DNA from 2 places in the Sporosarcina koreensis genome. Region 1 is predicted to be linked to the other one. Evidence: a T-box and tRNA genes for the amino acid it is inferred to sense, from the RefSeq annotation. Region 1 holds a T-box; the other holds one or more tRNA genes.
The links. A T-box is a leader RNA that pairs with one kind of tRNA and senses whether it is charged. The one in region 1 lies ahead of argS (arginine--tRNA ligase), so its partner is inferred to be a tRNA-Arg.
Positions count from the first base shown of each region.

Region 2: it has a tRNA-Arg gene. The T-box ahead of argS (arginine--tRNA ligase) is inferred to sense a tRNA for this amino acid. The anticodon was not compared.

Region 1 is NZ_JBHSNP010000029.1:354,751-364,740, reverse strand. Features, by position in the region: gene ACFPTP_RS17540 (response regulator transcription factor) at 350-1,033, shown strand; gene ACFPTP_RS17535 (sensor histidine kinase) at 1,050-2,066, shown strand; gene ACFPTP_RS17530 (ABC transporter ATP-binding protein) at 2,168-2,944, shown strand; gene ACFPTP_RS17525 (FtsX-like permease family protein) at 2,922-4,862, shown strand; gene ACFPTP_RS17520 (alanine/glycine:cation symporter family protein) at 5,145-6,530, shown strand; gene argS (arginine--tRNA ligase) at 6,587-8,251, opposite strand; T-box leader at 8,299-8,515, opposite strand; gene ACFPTP_RS17510 (DUF3221 domain-containing protein) at 8,613-9,761, shown strand.
Region 2 is NZ_JBHSNP010000008.1:122,126-132,115, reverse strand. Features, by position in the region: rRNA gene rrf (5S ribosomal RNA) at 92-207, shown strand; tRNA gene ACFPTP_RS03795 (tRNA-Val) at 413-488, shown strand; tRNA gene ACFPTP_RS03790 (tRNA-Thr) at 511-586, shown strand; tRNA gene ACFPTP_RS03785 (tRNA-Lys) at 594-669, shown strand; tRNA gene ACFPTP_RS03780 (tRNA-Leu) at 700-781, shown strand; tRNA gene ACFPTP_RS03775 (tRNA-Gly) at 790-864, shown strand; tRNA gene ACFPTP_RS03770 (tRNA-Leu) at 874-962, shown strand; tRNA gene ACFPTP_RS03765 (tRNA-Arg) at 981-1,057, shown strand; tRNA gene ACFPTP_RS03760 (tRNA-Pro) at 1,063-1,139, shown strand; tRNA gene ACFPTP_RS03755 (tRNA-Ala) at 1,150-1,225, shown strand; tRNA gene ACFPTP_RS03750 (tRNA-Met) at 1,246-1,319, shown strand; tRNA gene ACFPTP_RS03745 (tRNA-Ile) at 1,328-1,404, shown strand; tRNA gene ACFPTP_RS03740 (tRNA-Ser) at 1,424-1,516, shown strand; tRNA gene ACFPTP_RS03735 (tRNA-Met) at 1,708-1,782, shown strand; tRNA gene ACFPTP_RS03730 (tRNA-Asp) at 1,786-1,861, shown strand; tRNA gene ACFPTP_RS03725 (tRNA-Phe) at 1,942-2,017, shown strand; tRNA gene ACFPTP_RS03720 (tRNA-Gly) at 2,024-2,097, shown strand; tRNA gene ACFPTP_RS03715 (tRNA-Ile) at 2,099-2,172, shown strand; tRNA gene ACFPTP_RS03710 (tRNA-Asn) at 2,179-2,253, shown strand; tRNA gene ACFPTP_RS03705 (tRNA-Ser) at 2,263-2,353, shown strand; tRNA gene ACFPTP_RS03700 (tRNA-Glu) at 2,363-2,434, shown strand; gene ACFPTP_RS03695 (TraR/DksA C4-type zinc finger protein) at 2,741-3,478, opposite strand; gene ACFPTP_RS03690 (1,4-dihydroxy-2-naphthoate polyprenyltransferase) at 3,645-4,556, opposite strand; gene ACFPTP_RS03685 (isochorismate synthase) at 4,752-6,137, shown strand; gene menD (2-succinyl-5-enolpyruvyl-6-hydroxy-3-cyclohexene-1-carboxylic-acid synthase) at 6,130-7,842, shown strand; gene menH (2-succinyl-6-hydroxy-2,4-cyclohexadiene-1-carboxylate synthase) at 7,835-8,656, shown strand; gene menB (1,4-dihydroxy-2-naphthoyl-CoA synthase) at 8,675-9,493, shown strand; gene ACFPTP_RS03665 (o-succinylbenzoate--CoA ligase) at 9,567-9,990, shown strand, end outside.

The DNA.
Region 1 (9,990 bases):
TCGGTAAGGTCTAGGTGGTCGCTGTTTGTTAAAAATTAGTGAAGCAGTGATAAACCATGCAGAGTCGCTGATTAAGCGTTGAAAGTCGGTGATAAACTCGCCTGAATTGGTGATAAAGTGCCGAGAGTCGATGATAATGGAAAACACCTATGGAAATGAGTCTTTAATCCTACTATGCGTCCTGGGATTTAGCGAGGCAAATCGATTAAAAATGCCGAATCGGTGGTAAAGCGGTGAGATTCGGTGGTAAAGTGCCAAGAATCGGTGGTAAACGCCGAACCGCTAGAGGAAGTGTCCGATTTCAACGGAAATGGATTATAATACTAACTAACGAAAGGGTGTGCAGCGGATGGATATGAATATTTTCATAGTGGAGGATGATCAAGCGATCTTCGATTCCCTGAAAGAGCGGCTTGGGCAGTGGTCGCTTCATGTATCGGGGCCGTCAAACTTCCATGATGTGATGGGGGCATTTGTTGAAGCGAAGCCGCATCTAGTCATCCTCGATATTCAACTGCCCGCCTACGACGGATTCCACTGGTGCCGGGAGATACGGGCAGTTTCAAAAGTGCCGATCATCTTCTTGTCGTCGCGCGATCATCCGATGGACATGGTGATGGCGATGAATATGGGAGCAGATGATTATATTCAGAAGCCGTTCCATACGGACGTGCTGCTGGCGAAAATTCAGGCGACGCTTCGGCGCACGTATGCGTACACGGATGAGGCGGCAGATGTGCTTGAGTGGAACGGCGCGATGATCGATATGAAGCGAGGCGTCATCCGAGCGAAAGGCAATGAAGTGGAATTGACAAAAAATGAGTTTTTCATTTTAGCTGTGCTTGTCCAAGCGAAAGACGAAATCGTGTCACGCGACGAGCTGATCCGCAAATTATGGGATGATGAGCGATTCGTCAACGACAACACGCTGACGGTCAATGTGACGCGGCTGCGCCAAAAGCTTGCGGACATCGGACTTGGTGACGCGATTCACACAAAAAAAGGCATGGGGTATATGGCGGTCAGCCTGTAGGGGGGATTCGATGTTCATGGCATATCTGAGAGACATGAAAAGCTGGATACTGTTGTTCATCGGTTCAATTGTATTGACGGACTTATTGGTTTTAATTGATAAGGGACTGGCAATGAGGACGGGATCTCTTATCTACCTCAACCTGCTGCTCATGGCGCTCTTCATTTCATTCCTCTTATGGCGCTTCAAAAAAGAGACGCAATACATGAGAGGGCTCCAGCATCAAGCGGAGGACCGTTCACGGGATTGGCAGGAAGGACTGCCGGAACCGCTTTTCAATCGAGACGAAACAATCAACGATCTGCTGCAGCAAGTTGCACAAGATCATTTGAAGAAGTTGTCGGAAATGAATGCCGCCAACCTTATGGAAAGCGATTATACCGCGGCTTGGGTGCACGAAGTGAAGGCGCCGCTCACATCGATGAAAATGACGATCGATGCGAATCGGCAAGATCCGGCCATCCGGAAAGTCGAGTCCGATTGGCTCCGTGTCCATTTACTCATCGACCGGCAGCTATATATTTCACGTTTGCCGTCGCTCAATACGGATTATGTATTGGAGAAAATTGAAGTGCAGCAGCTCATCACACCGGAAATCCGCGAGCTTCGATCTTGGTGCATCGAGAAAAATATCGCGGTTGAACTCGAAGGCGAGGAGAGGGAAGTACTCACGGACAGCAAATGGTGTCGCTTCATCATCCGCCAATTGTTGACGAACGCTGTGAAATACAGTCCGGACGGGGGCACCATCTGCATTAAGGCAGTCCATACAACGGAGGGACATCCGGTTTTATCCATCAAAGACGCAGGTCCGGGAATCCCGTCTCACGATTTGCCCCGTATTTTCGACAAAGGGTTCACCGGGGGCACGGGAAGGCTTCATAATGCGGCGACGGGACTCGGTTTGTATCTTGCCCAACAAGTGGCTAAGAAAATCGGGATTTCCCTGTCGGCGCAATCTGGAATGAACGAAGGAACGACGATGAACATGACGTTTTCAACCGAAAATGAATTCGACGCAACCCGAACGTGACAATAATGTCACATTGGCCGGCCTGTTTGTCATCTGAATCGCACGACGGGAAAAAGTCCGCCCGATACAATTAAGGTACAGCAAACAGGGAGGGGACAATGATGGAACAACATAAAACAGTTTTACACGCACGGAATGTCCGCAAATCGTTCGGGACTCGCGGCAATGTGCAACAAGTATTGAAAGGAATCGACCTACGTGTGATGGAAGGGGAGTTCGTCGGGATCATGGGCGCATCGGGTGCCGGGAAAACGACGCTGTTGAATGTCCTCGCGACGATCGACCGTACGACGGAAGGGTCGATTCTCATTGGAGATGCTGATATTTCGAAGATGAAGGACAGGGAACTATCCGCATTCAGGCGCGATAAATTAGGGTTCATCTTCCAAGATTATAATCTCCTCGATACATTGACAGTGAAGGAGAATATCCTGTTGCCGGTGTCGCTCGGCAAAATGAAAAAGCGGGTGGCGGAAGACCAATTCAAATCAATCGCAGATATTTTAGGCATCAAGGAATTGGCGGATAAATATCCACACGAAATCTCCGGCGGTCAAAAACAGCGGACGTCTGCAGCGCGGGCGCTCATTAACAAGCCGTCGATGGTGTTCGCGGATGAACCGACAGGCGCGCTTGACTCGAAATCGGCGTCATCCTTGCTCGGGACTTTGGAAGACGTCAATAAACAACGTGGCGTCACGATCATGATGGTGACGCATGACCCCGTCGCATCGAGCTATTGCAGCCGGGTTGTCTTCCTGAAAGACGGCAACATCTACTCGGAGCTGTACCGCGGCGACAAAACGAGACAGGCCTTCTTCCAGGAAATCCTGAATGTGCAAGGTGTCCTCGGGGGTGACAGCGTTGACGCTCTTTGACCTTGTCATCCGCAGCATGCGGAAAAACATCAAGCATTACTATCTCTACTTTTTCGCGCTTATTTTAAGCGTCGTCCTGTATTTCGTTTTTGCGACTTTGCAGCATGACCCGTCGGTTGTGGCGCGATCAGGCGGCAGCATGGGTGCGGCGTTCAAAGTGGCAGGAATTCTATTATTATTCATCGCAGGAATTTTCGTTGTCTATGCGAATGCGATTTTCTTGAAAAGAAGGAGCCGTGAAATCGGGCTCTATCAATTGATTGGCCTGACGAAAGGTTCTGTCTCGCGTTTGTTGATCATCGAAAACGCTTTGCTAAGCGCAGGAGCTTTGGCGATCGGGATTGGCGCGGGAATTCTTGTATCACGCGTGTTTTTATTGTTGTTAATGAAGCTCATCGGATTCGACGGTTTTATTGAAGTGACGTTCTCGACGGCGGCAGTCATCCAGACGGTCATTGTATTCCTTGGAATTACGATTCTTACATCGATGCAAATGCTCGTTGCGGTCTACCGCAATACGTTGCTTGGATTATTCAATGCAGAGAAAACCGGCGAGCATCCGAAGAAGCCGAAAGCATTCAGATCAACCTTTCTAGCAATTTTAGGGATGGCACTCATCGCATTCGGTTACTGGTTATCCGGACGGATGTTGAATGCCTGGCTGCTCATCAATATGATCGTCGTTTTGGCTTCAACAATCCTCGGTACGTATTTATTGTTCCGCGTCGCGATCAGCTGGGTGCTTTATCAAATCCGCAAAAGAAAGCAAGGCCATCTCGGACTGTATAACAGCTTGTCGCTTGCGCCGATCATGCATCGGATGAAGGGGAATGCGAATTCATTGACGATCATTACAGTATTGTCCGCAATGACGCTGACAATGTTGGCGGGCGTGTACTCCCTTTATTATTCAACGGAAAAGGAAGTCCGCCTGATTTATCCGTTTGATTTTTCATTTGATGATTTTTGGTATGAAGACGGTCAAGGCTCTGCAGAGAAATTCATCGGCGAACTGGATAAGCAAGAGATTACGTATACGTCTGCAACAGTTGAAACGCTGGAAGTGGACGGGGAATTTGAAGGTGGCAGTGTATCGGAATTGATGTCCAATTCGTTTGGGGCAAAAATAATAAGCGACAAACAATTGCAGCAAGCGGGAGTGGATATTCAAATTCCCCATTCCGATGCCGCGTACCTTTATGATGCGAGTATCTATTGGTTGTTGAAAACGATGGAAGTTCCATTCAATGTCAAATTATCGAATGCAGAAATAGAATCTGACATGAAAGTTGTGAAAGTGAACGAAGGAAATGCATTGAATTCTGCAGCGGCGACTCAACTTATTGTAAAAGATGAATTTTATCAAGAATTAAAAGCTCTATTTCTGAATGATGAAAATGAGTGGCGCATTTTAAACACCTACGCCATCGATGTGTTGGAACGAGATCAGCTTGCCGAAGCTTCCGCGATTTTCAAGCGAATGAATGAGGAAGATGAACAGCACGGATTTGATTACTATTCCCAATACGCTTCGGGCATGGAGAATAATGGCCTATTCATTTTCATCTCCGGTTTCTTGGGGCTCGTGTTCCTCATTTCGACAGGCAGCATTTTATACTTTAAGCAAATGACGGAAGCGGAGCAGGAGAAAAGCAGCTATGCAACGTTGCGCCAACTGGGCTTCACCGTGCAGGACATTATGCGCGGCATCGTCCGTAAGCAAGTATTCGTCTTCGGCTTGCCGTTGCTGATTGGCTTGCTGCACTCGATTTTTGCGATAAAAGCGGCATCCTTCATGTTCATGTCCGACATTACATTGCCCGCATCCATCGCCATGGGCATCTATGCGTTGATTTATCTCGTGTTCGCATTTTTGACGGTCGGATATTATCGGAAGACGGTGAAGGCTGCGCTTTGATTGGCGAAAAGCCTGTGAAAAATGACGATTCGGTGGTAAAGTGCTGAGAGTCGGTGGTAAACTCGCCCTAATCGGTGGTAAAGTGCCGAGAATCGGTGGTAAACTCGCCCGAATCGGTGGTAAAGTGCCCAAAGTCGGTGGTAAACCGCCCTAAGTCGGTGATAACCAATCCAAGCAATCGAGCCCATGCCGACTCGGTTGCTTTTCTTCTTGAAGCAGGTGATTTCCAAGGATGAAAAGGGTAGAGAGTTGGAGACTCGTGAATTGGAAGGAGTGTTTTTGATGCGTGTATTGGAGTGGCTCGTCGGGCCGGCGAATGATTTTATTTGGACTTATATATTGATTGGTCTTCTACTTGTCATCGGTCTTTATTTTACTCTTCGGACGAAGTTTGTCCAAATTCGCCTTTTCGGGGAGATGTTCCGTCTCATCTTCGAGAAGAAGGAGGGCGACCATGGAGTTTCGGCGTTTCAGGCGTTCACAATCAGTGCTGCTTCGCGGGTCGGAACGGGAAATGTCACCGGCGTGGCGCTTGCCATTGGAATTGGCGGGCCGGGCGCCGTTTTCTGGATGTGGGTGATCGCCGTCATCGGCATGGCGACGGCGTTCGTGGAAAGCGCGCTAGCACAAGTGTATAAAGTGCGGGACAGCGATACATTCCGCGGAGGGCCGGCATATTACATGGAGAAGGCGCTAGGCCTTCGGAAGCTCGGAATCGTTTTCGCGATTCTCCTGACGATGTGTTTTGGATTCATTTTCAACTCGGTCCAATCGAACACGATCAGTCAATCGTTCAATGATGTTTTCAATATTCCTTATTGGGCAGTCGGTTTGATACTCGTCATTTTGACGGCGGTCATCATTTTCGGCGGTGTGAAGCGGATCGTGAAAGTGACGCAAGCGATTGTTCCGATCATGGCAACGTTTTATATTCTTATCGCTTTATTTGTCGTCATCATAAATATTACGGAAGTGCCCGCTATGATTGCCTTGATTTTCGAGCATGCTTTCGGCATTAAGGAAATGGCTGGAGGTGGTGTCGGGGCAGCTATGATGCAGGGGATCCGGCGTGGTTTATTCTCGAATGAGGCTGGGATGGGGAGTGTGCCGAACGCTGCTGCAACGGCGAGTGCCACGCACCCGGCGAAGCAAGGTCTTGTTCAAAGCCTTGGCGTTTTTTTCGATACGATCATCATTTGTTCAGCGACCGCATTCATCATTATTCTTGCGGGCCTATATGACAAAGGAGAGGAGAGCGGCATTTTGCTGACGCAGTCCTCCATGGCCGTTCATGTCGGTTCTTGGGCGCCCTATTTTGTCGCAATCGCAATCTTGTTCTTCGCGTTTAGCTCGATCATCGGGAATTACTATTACGGTGAAACGAACATCGAGTTCATCAATGCGCATAAGTCGTGGATGACGTTTTACCGAATTGCGGTTCTTGTAATGGTCATGTTCGGTGCAATGGCAAAAGTGGATATCGTCTGGAGCATGGCGGACTTGTTCATGGGCCTTATGGCAATCATAAATCTTCTCGTCATCCTTCTTCTCGGAAAAGTCGCTTTCCACGTGTTGGATGATTATACGAAGCAGCGGAAACAAGGGAAGAATCCCGTGTTTAAAGCGGATCCTAGTTTGAAAGGTGCCGAATGTTGGAAGGATAAATGAATTGAAAGCAATCGTCCCGCCAGTGAATGGTGGAACGATTGCTTTTTACTTTGTACTTACATCTCTTCAGGCGCTCTCATGCCAAGCAGGCGCAATGATTCTTTCAATACGATGATGACACATTCGGTTAGCGCAGTTCGGTATGCCTTGTTTGCGGAGTCGGACAAGACTTGCACATTCCCATAAAACGAGTTAAACGCTTGGGCGAGGTCAACCGCGTATTTTGCGATGACGGAAGGATCCAATTCGTCGTTCGCGCGCTTGACTGCTTGCGGGAATTGGCTCAGCAGTTTGACGATATCCCATTCGTGATCGTTCACTTCGTTAATCGCGAACTCGTCGGTTGCTCCCGCTTTCCGCACGATGGAGTTCGCTCGCGCATGCGCATATTGGACATATGGACCCGTTTCGCCTTCTGTCTGAAGCATTGTTTCAAGATCGAATTCGATGTCATGCTTCCGATGCTGTTTCAAGTCGCTGAAAAGGATGGCGCCGACTCCGACAGCTTCTGCCACTTCGGATTGATTGGCAAGCGCCGGATTCTTCTCCTGAATGTTTTTCTGTGCGAGTGCAATCGCTTCTTTCAAGACTTCCTCAAGCAGGACAATCTTGCCTTTCCGCGTCGACATCTTCTTGCCGCCTTGCAAGATGAGCCCGAATGGTACGTGAACGATGTCGTTCGCCCATTCATGGCCCATTTTGTTGAGCACTTTCTTTACTTGTGTGAAGTGGAGGCTTTGTTCATTCCCGACGACGTAAATGGATTTGACGAAGTCGTACTTGTTTTTTCGATCGATGGCAGCAGCCAAATCACGTGTTGCGTACAACGTCGCTCCATCCGATTTTTTAATCAAACAAGGAGGCATGCCGTCTTCCATTTCCACGACCATGGCACCGTCCGATTCGACCAATAGCCCCTTGTCTTCGAGTTCTTGCACGACCGGTTCCATTTTGTCGTTGTAATACGCCTCTCCGTTATAGGAATCAAAGGAGACGCCGAGCAAATCATAAATCCTTTGGAATTCTTTCAATGACTCGGTTTTGAACCATTCCCACAGAGCGAGTGCGTCGGCATCGCCGTCCTCAAGTACTTTGAATGCGGCGCGTCCTTCATCGTTCAAGGAAGGATCCGCCTCTGCTTCTTCGTGAAAACGGATGTACAGATTCAGTAATGTCTTGATGGGCTCTTTACGGACATCTTCCTCGTTGCCCCATTTCCGGTACGCGGTGAGCAACTTCCCGAATTGCGTGCCCCAATCACCGATGTAGTTGATTTTCACCGGCTGGTAGCCATTTCCCTCGAGCAATAAAGCGATGGAATTCCCGATGACTGTTGAGCGCAGATGCCCCATCGAAAACGGTTTTGCGATATTTGGCGAGGATAGATCGATTGTCACCACTCCGCCGTTGCCTTCATTGGATGATCCGTATGCGGCGGATTGCTTAAGGATTGTTTGAAGGAGCGAATCGGCGATAACTTCCCGATCCATGAAAAGATTGACGTACCCATTCACGGCTTCTGCTTTGCGGATCAACGGGTGCTTAACGGAACTCGCAATTTCTTCCGCGATGGCAACGGGGGATTTCCGCAAGACTTTTGCGAACGGAAAACAAGGCAATGCAAAATCGCCTAATTTTGAATTGGCCGGCCGCTCCAGCATATGCTCCTCCAATTGGATTGGGCTGACTGTCTGTAAAGCTTGTAAAATATCGTTTTTCATTTATATGAACCCCTTTTCAGGAAAAATAAAAAGCCTTCAATCTCAATAAATGAGACGAAAGCTTGTTCCGCGGTACCACTCAAATTGCCCCTGTCATGTATGGATAGAGGCCCCTTTCTCCTAACGGCGAGTCACCGGCTTCTCCTACTTCATTCAGAAAAGCATCTCCGAAGTGCGCTTCATGAATCCACCCCGCCAGGCTCCCACCAACCCCGGCTCGCTACAGAAGTTCCGACCCATTACTCTCTTCGTCATCGATATTGTAGTTGAATGTATCAAATTGGAGGCTAGGTGTCAATAGGGAATTGTCGAAACTTTTACACGACTCATTCGTCTAACTTAATAAGCGGGAGGTATCGGAATGAAAAATATCTTATCAACTTTGTTTATCGCTGCTTTATTGTTGGGAGGATGTGGAACGGATGCATCACCGAAAAATGCTGCGGTTGAAGATGGCGAGTGGCCAACGTTGAAAAAAGTGAGTGGACGTGAAATCATTGCCGAACTGCAGCAAACCGTTGAAGAGACGCCTAAACGGGACGAGAGGGCGACTATAGAAACGCCCCCTGGGGTTGAGGAGCCTTCGAAAGAAACGGTGGAAGATCTAAATGTCAAAGCAATTGAAGGGCTCGCTGTCTTCGAGGCGGTGGAAAAAGTTTACGGCGAGGGTGGGATTCATCATGAAGGCGTCATCTTCAATGAATATCAAACGGGAGGTGCTGATCAATCCGGCGTGTGGATCGGGATCAAGGAGCCGGATGAACGTGTTCAACAATTACTTGATCTATTACAGCCACAAGTGGATGCAGGCGAAATTCTAGCGGAAGCGATTTATATCTTCCGTAGCCCTCATACGGAAAAGGAACTTTATGATCAACAGGAGGAAGTTGCGGAAGTATTGAAAGGCATCGAATCGGAGCTGGGATCTTTCAACCTTTACGTCAATGTCAAAACAGGTGATATTGATGTCACCCATGATTTCCTGAAACCGGAGCAACAAGAGGAGTTGCGGAATTTATTCGCCGACTATACGATCAATTTCGAGCAAGATGGAAGGATGGTCGCGGAGCCGGGGGAATCAACCCTTATTGCTCCTGAACAAACATACACGGATACTCCGGTGAGTGAAGGTGGATTCGTATTGGCCGCCGGCGATGGAAAAATTTTTGTAGCAGGCGGAACTGAAGACCCTGTCTTTTACAAATTCCCGGAAGCCGACAAATTGAAAGTCGGCCAGCGTGTGAATGTGGAAGCATCAGGAATGATTTCGAAATCGTATCCTGGACATGGAACTGCAAAGTTTGTGGAAGTTTTGCCGGACTATAAGCCGGCGAATGCAAAGCTTTCCGAGTCACAAGCTGTAGCGAAAGCAATGGACATAGCCGGTGAGAAATTGTCGAATGGCTTTGTTCTGATCGAGGAAGTTACGTTTGATGAAAATGAAAAGAAGTGGGTATTCAAGTTTTGGCCGGATGACGGGGAAGGGACGTTGGAAGTTGAGGATCAATAGAAGTTTGAGAAACCGTCACTTGTTGGCGGTTTTTTTAAAGGGGAAAAGTGTACGAACGGTGATAAATGCTGCTTGAGTGGTGATAAACCTCGGATGAGCGGTGATAATGGTTGTCTAAGCGGTGAAAAACTCCTTCTAATTGGTGGTAAAGTGTGCCTGAACGGTGATAAACGATTTTGGAACAAAAAATGCGTAACGTTAACTAGGGTTGCCCGTCTAATTTATTGAC
Region 2 (9,990 bases), on a different contig from region 1:
AGCATCGTTCAAACAACTTTTTTAAAAAAAGACTTGTAAATTTCATCAGAATTGGTATAATCAATATTGTCTTGATTGAAAGGCGATATGGTCTGGTGATGAAGGCGAAGAGGTCACACCCGTTCCCATACCGAACACGGAAGTTAAGCTCTTCAGCGCCGATGGTAGTAGGGGGCTTCCCCCTGTGAGAGTAGGACGTCGCCGGGCCGAACCAATTCATTACATAGTAAATGGACAAGCATTAATGCTGCAGACGCAGTAACGAGAAGCTTATCGCAACTCCCCGTTAAAATCGGGAGAAGCGAACAGGACAAGGAAGCGATTGAGAGAGGGAAGGAGCGTACTACAGTACGTGACTGACTGATCGAATGAAGCTGACGCAGTAATGAGAAGCTTATCGCGATTTTAACATGGAGGATTAGCTCAGCTGGGAGAGCACCTGCCTTACAAGCAGGGGGTCGGCGGTTCGAACCCGTCATCCTCCACCATAATATTTCAAACTAATAAATCGCCGGTGTAGCTCAGTTGGTAGAGCAACTGACTTGTAATCAGTAGGTCGTGGGTTCGACTCCTATCGCCGGCACCACTTTTATGAGCCATTAGCTCAGTCGGTAGAGCATCTGACTTTTAATCAGAGGGTCGCAGGTTCGAATCCTGCATGGCTCACCATTTCTTGACTCTCTGTCTTGATACAAATATGCGGGTGTGGTGGAACTGGCAGACACGCTAGACTTAGGATCTAGTGCCGTAAGGCGTGGGGGTTCGACTCCCTTCACCCGCACTTTCAATGCGGAAGTAGTTCAGTGGTAGAATACGACCTTGCCAAGGTCGGGGTCGCGGGTTCGAATCCCGTCTTCCGCTCCATTTATTTGCGCCGGGGTGGCGGAACTGGCAGACGCACAGGACTTAAAATCCTGCGGTAGGTGACTACCGTACCGGTTCGATTCCGGTTCTCGGCACCAATAAAATTATCATATTATGCGCCCGTAGCTCAATTGGATAGAGCGTCTGACTACGGATCAGAAGGTTGTGGATTCGAATTCTTCCGGGCGCGCCATTATACGGGAAGTAGCTCAGCTTGGTAGAGCACTTGGTTTGGGACCAAGGGGTCGCAGGTTCGAATCCTGTCTTCCCGACCACTTCTTAAATGGGGCCTTAGCTCAGCTGGGAGAGCGCCTGCCTTGCACGCAGGAGGTCAGCGGTTCGATCCCGCTAGGCTCCACCAATTATCTTAATACTTTTCCTGGCGGCGTAGCTCAGCTGGCTAGAGCGTACGGTTCATACCCGTAAGGTCGGGGGTTCGATCCCCTCTGCCGCCATCCTAAAAGGACCTTTAGCTCAGTTGGTTAGAGCAGACGGCTCATAACCGTCCGGTCGCAGGTTCGAGTCCTGCAAGGTCCACCACTATTTGAATAGTCATCACGGAGGAATACCCAAGCCTGGCTGAAGGGATCGGTCTTGAAAACCGACAGGGGTGTTAAAGCCCGCGGGGGTTCGAATCCCTCTTCCTCCGCCATATATTTTTAAAGCAGCAAAAGTGGTTATGGAATACAACTGAATAGTAGGATTTGAAATTCCTACAACTAACATTATCGCGGGGTGGAGCAACGAGCATAGCAACGGATGCGAGTAACACCGACAGCGAAGCGTAAGGTGTCTCTTATGCAAATAGCGTAGCAAGTATTAAGAAGTAAGTATTAACATTATCGCGGGGTGGAGCAGTGGTAGCTCGTCGGGCTCATAACCCGAAGGTCGCAGGTTCAAATCCTGCCCCCGCAACCAAAAGGTCCCGTGGTGTAGCGGTTAACATGCCTGCCTGTCACGCAGGAGATCGCCGGTTCGATCCCGGTCGGGACCGCCATTTTCTTTCATTACATACGATTTGATGATTGCAGATTTCTAAGTGACTCTAGAGAAATTATCAGTTTACCAAATCAATGTGGCTCAGTAGCTCAGTCGGTAGAGCAAAGGACTGAAAATCCTTGTGTCGGCGGTTCGATTCCGTCCTGAGCCACCATTCCTTGCGGGTGTAGTTTAGTGGTAAAACCTCAGCCTTCCAAGCTGATGATGAGGGTTCGATTCCCTTCACCCGCTCCATGGGCCTATAGCTCAGCTGGTTAGAGCGCACGCCTGATAAGCGTGAGGTCGGTGGTTCGAGTCCACTTAGGCCCATCATATTCCGCAGTAGCTCAGTGGTAGAGCAATCGGCTGTTAACCGATCGGTCGTAGGTTCGAGTCCTACCTGCGGAGCCAATTTTATACGGGGAAGTACTCAAGAGGCTCAAGAGGCGCCCCTGCTAAGGGCGTAGGTCGCGAAAGCGGCGCGAGGGTTCGAATCCCTCCTTCTCCGCCATATATGATTGGCCCCTTGGTCAAGCGGTTAAGACACCGCCCTTTCACGGCGGTAACACGGGTTCGAATCCCGTAGGGGTCATACTAGTTTCAAATGAAAAACAGGCTAAGAAAAAATGTTGCATTTTTTCTTAGCCTGTTTTTTTCTATTCGTATCAAATTAATTACGTGACGACCTGGATTGGGCGCGCAAAGTCCTACATTGGACGCAAAACAGACTGCTTTGGGCGTAAGAAAACCTACATTGGGCGAAGAATGATCCGCTTTGGGCGCTTAAAGGTCAATTATAGGCGCTAAATGGTCCACTTTGGGCGTATGGCGTATGAGGCCTCACTTTGGGCGAAGGCATTCCCCGACACGCTGCTTTCTGACGAGTATTCCACTCTCGTCACTTTTCCTCACCCGTATAACTATCCCTGCGATGATAGGGAATATCCCCTAAAGGAGATTCCAATCCTTCATCGTCTAATTTGCCTTCATATTCCTCAGATATATCTGATCTTACAAATCCTCGCTTTTCGCCTGTGATGTCGGTGCTGACGAACTCTTCCACTTCTTCCGCCGCTCCGTCCAATATTTCATCATCATAAAGAGTATTATAGTCATCATGATCTCCTATAAAATCGGATGGTGTTTCGGATGTACCCGATTTAGCTATTTCCTGAAAGCTGTCCTGGCTGTCCCTATAAATGCCCTCTCGTCTGTCTGCATATGAGTTCGGATTGGCCATGATCAATCGATCCTCTTCCGATGGTCTGTCGTCCGGTACATCCTGTTCCGGCGTATGATCAATGCAGTATGTTGTATAAGGGAGCGCTTCCAGCCGTTCGAATGGGATTTCCTTCTTACACTCTTCGCAATATCCGTATGTCCCATTCTTCAAAGCCTGCAAAGCATACTCCACTTTGCCGGCTTCATCGCCTGCGTGCACATTCAAAGCGAGATCCTTTTCCCTTTCAAATAGCTCCGTGCCCATGTCGGCAGGGTGATTGTCATACGTAGATAATTCTCCTACTTCTTCCCGTGCGGAATCCCGAATGTCTGTTTCATTTTCCGTTTTCTGAAATTGTGATTTCATTTCCAGTAAACTTTCCTTGAGTTCTGTTTTCTGTTGCTCCGTTAACATGTTCAGCACATCCTTTTATGTTAGTTGCGTTAGTATGCTCATCGCACAATGACTTCATAATGAATCGTTGTATCATCTCAATTCCTTTTGAATCGATGAACTAAACATGGAAGACAAATACAGACAAAAAAATGGACTCGCAACTAGTTGCAAGTCCATCGATACCTTATAGAAATTGTCCGATCAGTATGCTGATACCGAGCAATAAACCGAAAAGAGTATTTGTCACAGCCGTATTCTTCATCGCAGGCATGACCTGTAAAGGAAGCAGATGAGCGCGGAAGGTGGCAATGGCATTTATCGGTTTACGTACACTCAGAAATACGAGCAATGCCCAAGGGGTAAGATATCCTAAAACAATGAGTATGATTATCCAGCAATAAGAAACGATAAAGAATGAAGCAAGGATCGTAATCGCATTGGATCTCCCTACAAGGATGGCCAGCGTCTTCCTGCCGCCTTCTTTATCACCTTCCAAGTCGCGGATGTTGTTTGCCATCATGATGGCAGCGACGAGGAGCATGCTCGGAATCGAAATGAGAACAGCGTCTGTCGTCACTACGCCTGTCTGTATATAAAAGGCGATAAGGATCAGCAGCATGCCCATGACTACTCCGGATACAAGTTCTCCGAAAGGCGTGTAAGCGATCGGAATCGGTCCGCCTGTGTACAAGTAGCCGATCAGCATTGAAATGGCTCCGACGAGTGCAAGCATCCAAGAGGTCTCAAGGCAAATATAAATCCCGATCAGAACGGATATAGCATACAGCGCAAGCGCAATTTGCAAAACGGTTTTCGGCTTTACGCCGTTACGGACGATTGTCCCTCCGATTCCGACGGAGTTTTCGTTGTCCAATCCCCGTTTGAAGTCGTAGTATTCATTGAACATATTCGTAGCCATCTGAATGAAAAGACTGGCGATCAGCATGGCGAAAAATAAAGGAAAATGTAATTTTCCGTGAGTCAAAGCAATCATTGTTCCTAGGAAAACCGGAGCGAAAGCCGCAGTCAGAGTATGTGGTCTCGTAAGCTGCCACCATATTCGCCATCCGGAATCAGCTTTAATAGTATGTTGCAATGTATTCTCTCCTATCCTCGTGTTTCCGTTATCCATTGTACTCCAAAACGGCTGAAAGAGGTATCCTTGTTTGCATTATCTATGCGAGAAACACGATATTCCGGTATAATGGAACTAAGAAACTCATTCTTCTACAAAAAAAATAATACGTGTTTCATTGCAAGACGATGGATTGAAGATGAAGGAGAGAAAATGATGGGTCACAAGATGACGGATGTTCGTGAAATACAAAAAGTGATGATATCTCCTAGTACGCGCTTCTTCACGGAAACTGTCGAAGTCGGAAGGATATCACCCTTGTCTTTTTTTGAAGCAGGCGCTTCGCAATACAAAGACAAACGGTTCTACTGGCAAAATGCCGATAAGACATTGACGCTTGTCGGGATTGGACATGCCTATACGTTGGCAACCGCAAAAGCGGGAAGCCGTTTTAAGGATATATCGGAGCAATGGAAGCAGCTATGTTCCATTCTCATAAAAGAAGAAAAAGATATCGATCCTGTCCTATTCGGCGGGTTTTCATTTGATGAGAAAAACAGGAAGGAATCGGAGTGGGAAGGATTCCCGTCCGGTTATTTCGTTGTGCCTTCATTTCAATTGAAAATCGAGGAAGGCAAGACGATGGTTTCGATCAATATGATCACCGATTGTAAAGAAGCCGCTGAGGATTTTGAAAGGCTACGGGAAGAACGCGACAAACTGATCCACATCGCCCAGGTGGAGGAGTTTGATTTTGCGAATGATAATAAGGTCGTCGCTACGACAGAACGGGGTAAGAAGCAGTATTTGGATGCAGTGGAAAACGTCACTGCCTCCATTCGGAAAGGCAAAGCTGACAAGGTCGTCATTGCCAGAGCGCTTGAGCTTCAATTTGAACGCGATTTCAATAACGTCAAAGCATTGCATGCCATTACGAATGAACAGCAGGAGAGCTACCACTTCGGGCTTCAAAGAGGGGGTTCACTGTTCTTTGGTGCAACGCCTGAGCGTCTAATCGAAATCAAAGATGGAAAAGCCTACTCGGCATGTGTAGCCGGATCGATCCGTCGCGGAAAATCCGCCCAGGAAGACCGGGAACTCGGTGAGGAGCTTCTTGGGGATCGCAAAAACCGGGAAGAGCATCAGCACGTCGTCAGCATGATTTCAAATGTGTTTAATAAATATTGCAGCGAAGTGCTCATTCCGAAAACACCGAAGCTGATGAAAATAAGAGATATCCAGCATCTCTACACGCCTGTCCAGGGTACGCTTGGCCAGGAAAATGATATCTTCTCATTCGTGGAGGCATTGCATCCGACTCCGGCGCTTGGAGGGGTTCCGACGAATGTCGCTTTGGAAATCATTCGTCATGAGGAAGGTATGGATAGAGGCTATTACGCAGCTCCAATCGGTTGGATTGATGCCTCAGGCAATGGGGAATTTGCCGTGGCCATCCGTTCTGCGCTGCTAGACGGCGACCGGGCATATCTATACGCGGGGGGAGGAATCGTTGCGGATTCCGTTCCCGAACTGGAATATGACGAAACTTGGGTGAAATTCAGACCGGTATTGCGGGCGCTTGGAGGAAAGCTGAATGGATGAACAACGAATTTTGACGGACCACGTATTACGGATGACAGATACATTGCTGCAGGCAGGCGTGAAGGAGGCAGTCATCAGTCCAGGCTCCCGTTCCACGCCTCTAGCCTATGCTTTCGCTGCGTCAGACAAGATGCAGACCTATATGCAAGTCGATGAACGGTCGGCAGCATATTTTGCGCTAGGTTTAGCGAAGGCATCCGGCCGGCCTGTTGTTCTTTTATGTACATCGGGAACAGCGGCCTCTAACTATCATCCTGCCATTACCGAAGCGTTCTATGCTCGCATTCCGCTCATTGTCCTGACGGCTGACCGTCCACATGAATTGAGGGGCGTTGGCGCACCGCAGGCGATCGATCAACTGAATATGTATGGAAAGCATGTGAAGTTCAGTGTGGACCTTCCAATTGCGGAGGATAATGAAGAGCTGGATTGGTTTTTGGAAAGGCATGTCAATCGCGCCGTCTCCGTTGCATTAACAAAACCGATGGGGCCGATCCATTTGAATATCCCGTTACGGGAGCCGCTGCTCATCGATTTTGATAGGAAATCAAAAGCCTCGACGTTCGTTGAACGGATCCATGGGGAAATTGAACTGACAGCTATTCAAAAACAGTCGCTATCCGCCCTCTTTTCAGAAGCGGAAAGTGGACTGGTCATAGCCGGGGAATTGCCGGTCGGATTTGATAAGGATGCATTCTGGAACTTTGCAAAGCGATTGCAATGGCCCGTGCTATGCGATCCTTTATCCAATTTGAGATCGGAAGTTCCTGAAGACTGCAGAACATTGTGCATCGCTCATTATGATGCGATTTTGAAAAGCGACTTGTTCAAGTCGAATGCAGCTCCCGACACGGTCATCCGTTTCGGTGCACAGCCAGTTTCGAAGCCATTGTCTTTATTTTTGAAGAAATGCCGGCCGGAAGTGTTTATTGCTGTGGATGAATCACCGGAATTCCGGGATTCACTTGGCGTCGTGACACATCATCTTCAATGTTCGCCGGAGTCTGTCTATGACGTGCCAGAACAGCAGGAAGCGTCCTCCTATCGTGAGCAATGGTCTTCTGCTGAACAACTTGCTGAAACCGAAACCCTAAAGTATCAGGGAAGCGCAGGGGATGAAGGGGTCATTGTGAAGACGTTATTCGACATGCTTCCGGATGGCAGTGATGTGATCAGCGGTAGCAGCATGCCAATCCGTGATGTCGACACATTTTTCTGCAAGACGGAGAAGGATATCACGATATTTTCCAATCGAGGAACGAATGGGATTGATGGTGTCGTTTCTACGGCGTTTGGCGTCGAAGCGACACGAAAAAGGCCTACGTACCTGCTTATTGGCGATTTGTCCTTTTTACATGACGTCAATGGGTTGATCGTATCGAGATTCCATAAGACGAATCTAACGATTGTCATATTGAATAACGATGGCGGTGGAATTTTTTCCTATCTTCCACAAGCGAGTGTCGAAAACCATTTCGAAGAATTATTCGGCACACCGACAGGCTTGACGTTCGGACATATCGGGGCGATGTATGACGCACAGTACGCTGCTGTTCATACGGTGGAGGAATTCCAAGCAGAATTGCAAAAAGAAAAGACGAAAGACGTCCGGATCATCGAAGTGTTCACGAACAGACCGGTGAATGTGAAAGCCCACCGTGCCTATTGGGCCGAAGTCGTAAAGGGGCTGGAAGGGAATGAGTGAATTGATTCCAGTCCGAGGGCTGTCCTTCTATGTCGAAGTTGAAGGAGAACCACAGTTGCCCGAGGTCGTCTTTCTACACGGTTTTACAGGAACTTCAGCCACATGGAGGGAAGTTCGGGATGAACTGCAAGGGAAATATCGGACAATTGCGATTGACTTGACGGGGCACGGAAAAACAACCGTTCCCGACAAGCCGGAACGCTATTCGATGGAGGAGCAGATTGAAGATTTGGAAGCCCTTTTTGAGCAATTGAAATTGGATTCCTTTTATTTGGTCGGCTACTCAATGGGCGGCCGCATTTCCCTCGCCTATACGGTGCGTTATCCAAAGCGGGTTCAGGCTTTGATCCTCGAAAGTGCATCTCCGGGCTTGGTGGATGAGCAAGCACGGACAGAACGCAGAGCTGCGGACAAAGCACTCGCCAGTAAGATAATGAAGAGAGGCATCGCCTCTTTTGTTGATAAGTGGGAAAGTATTCCCCTTTTTGAATCTCAAAAAAGCCTTCCCGAGGAAAAAAGGCAGGCTATCCGGAATGAAAGACTTCAACAAAGTGCAACCGGACTTGCAAACAGCCTGCTTGGTATCGGAACTGGCAGCCAGGAATCCTATTGGGAAGCCCTTCATTCGATTCAAAATCCTGTTCTTCTTCTAACAGGCGAGCTGGATGCGAAATTTGTAGCAATTGCCCAGGAAATGAATGACCGATCTCCTGCATGGCGACACATTGTCGTTTCAGGCGCCGGACATGCAATTCACGTGGAAAAACCGCGATTGTTTGCTACAATGATTATGGAGTATTTGCAAGACCTATAATAATGGAGGAGGAAGAACATGACACGTCAATGGGAAACAATCCGTACATATGAAGATATTAAATATGAGAAGTACAACGGCATTGCAAAAGTGACGATCAACCGTCCTGAAGTGCGCAATGCATTCCGTCCTAAAACTGTAATGGAGCTGATCGATGCTTTTTCTCGAGCACGGGATGATAGCAGCATCGGAGTCATCATATTAACAGGAGAAGGTGAAAAGGCATTTTGCTCAGGTGGCGACCAATCTGTCCGTGGACATGGAGGTTATGTCGGAGATGACGAAATCCCACGTCTGAACGTCCTTGACTTGCAAAGATTGATCCGTGTCATACCGAAGCCTGTAGTAGCGATGGTTGCGGGATACGCAATCGGCGGCGGTCATGTGTTGCATGTCGTATGTGATTTAACGATTGCCGCGGACAATGCACGTTTTGGACAAACAGGACCTAAAGTAGGTTCATTTGACGCTGGATATGGCTCGGGTTACTTGGCTCGCATCGTCGGCCATAAAAAAGCTAGAGAAATTTGGTACCTGTGCCGTCAATACGATGCGCAACAAGCATTGGATATGGGCCTCGTAAACACAGTTGTCCCTTATGAGCAATTGGAAGACGAAACGGTTCAATGGTGTGAAGAGATGCTCTCCATGAGCCCGACTGCACTCCGCTTCCTAAAAGCAGCAATGAATGCTGATACGGACGGACTAGCTGGTCTTCAACAAATGGCTGGGGACGCTACTTTGCTTTATTACACAACTGAAGAAGCGAAAGAGGGACGCGACGCATTCAAAGAGAAGCGTAAACCTGACTTCGGCCAATTCCCAAGATTCCCTTAATATTGTAAGCATAGTAAATTATTCAAGCTGCCTGTTCAACTAGGCAGCTTTTCTATTCGAGGAAGGTGAGTGTATGATACCTAATTGGTTGCTGCAAAGGGCTTATTTGACCCCGAATCGGATGGCTCTCTCCTATGAAGACAAGCGATGGACATTCCAGCAGCTTTTAGATGAAGCATCTTTAATTGCACGGAAATTAAGATGGAATGGGTTGAATGAAGGGGATCGGATTGCCTTATTGGGCCGATCAACGCCCGAGATGGTTTTTATCATTCACGGATGTCTGTTGGCTGGGCTCGAAATCGTCATGTTGAACAGCAGGCTGTCTTCGAAAGAAATCTCATGGCAATTAGATGATTGTGACGCTTCCACCTTGCTTGTCGATGATGAGTTTGTTGATCGAATCGATGAGTTGAGCACCCCAAAGCTTACGTTTGCTGCTATCGGATCAAGCGGTGAGGAAAGCTTTTCAATTACTAAGGTATGGGAACCGTCAA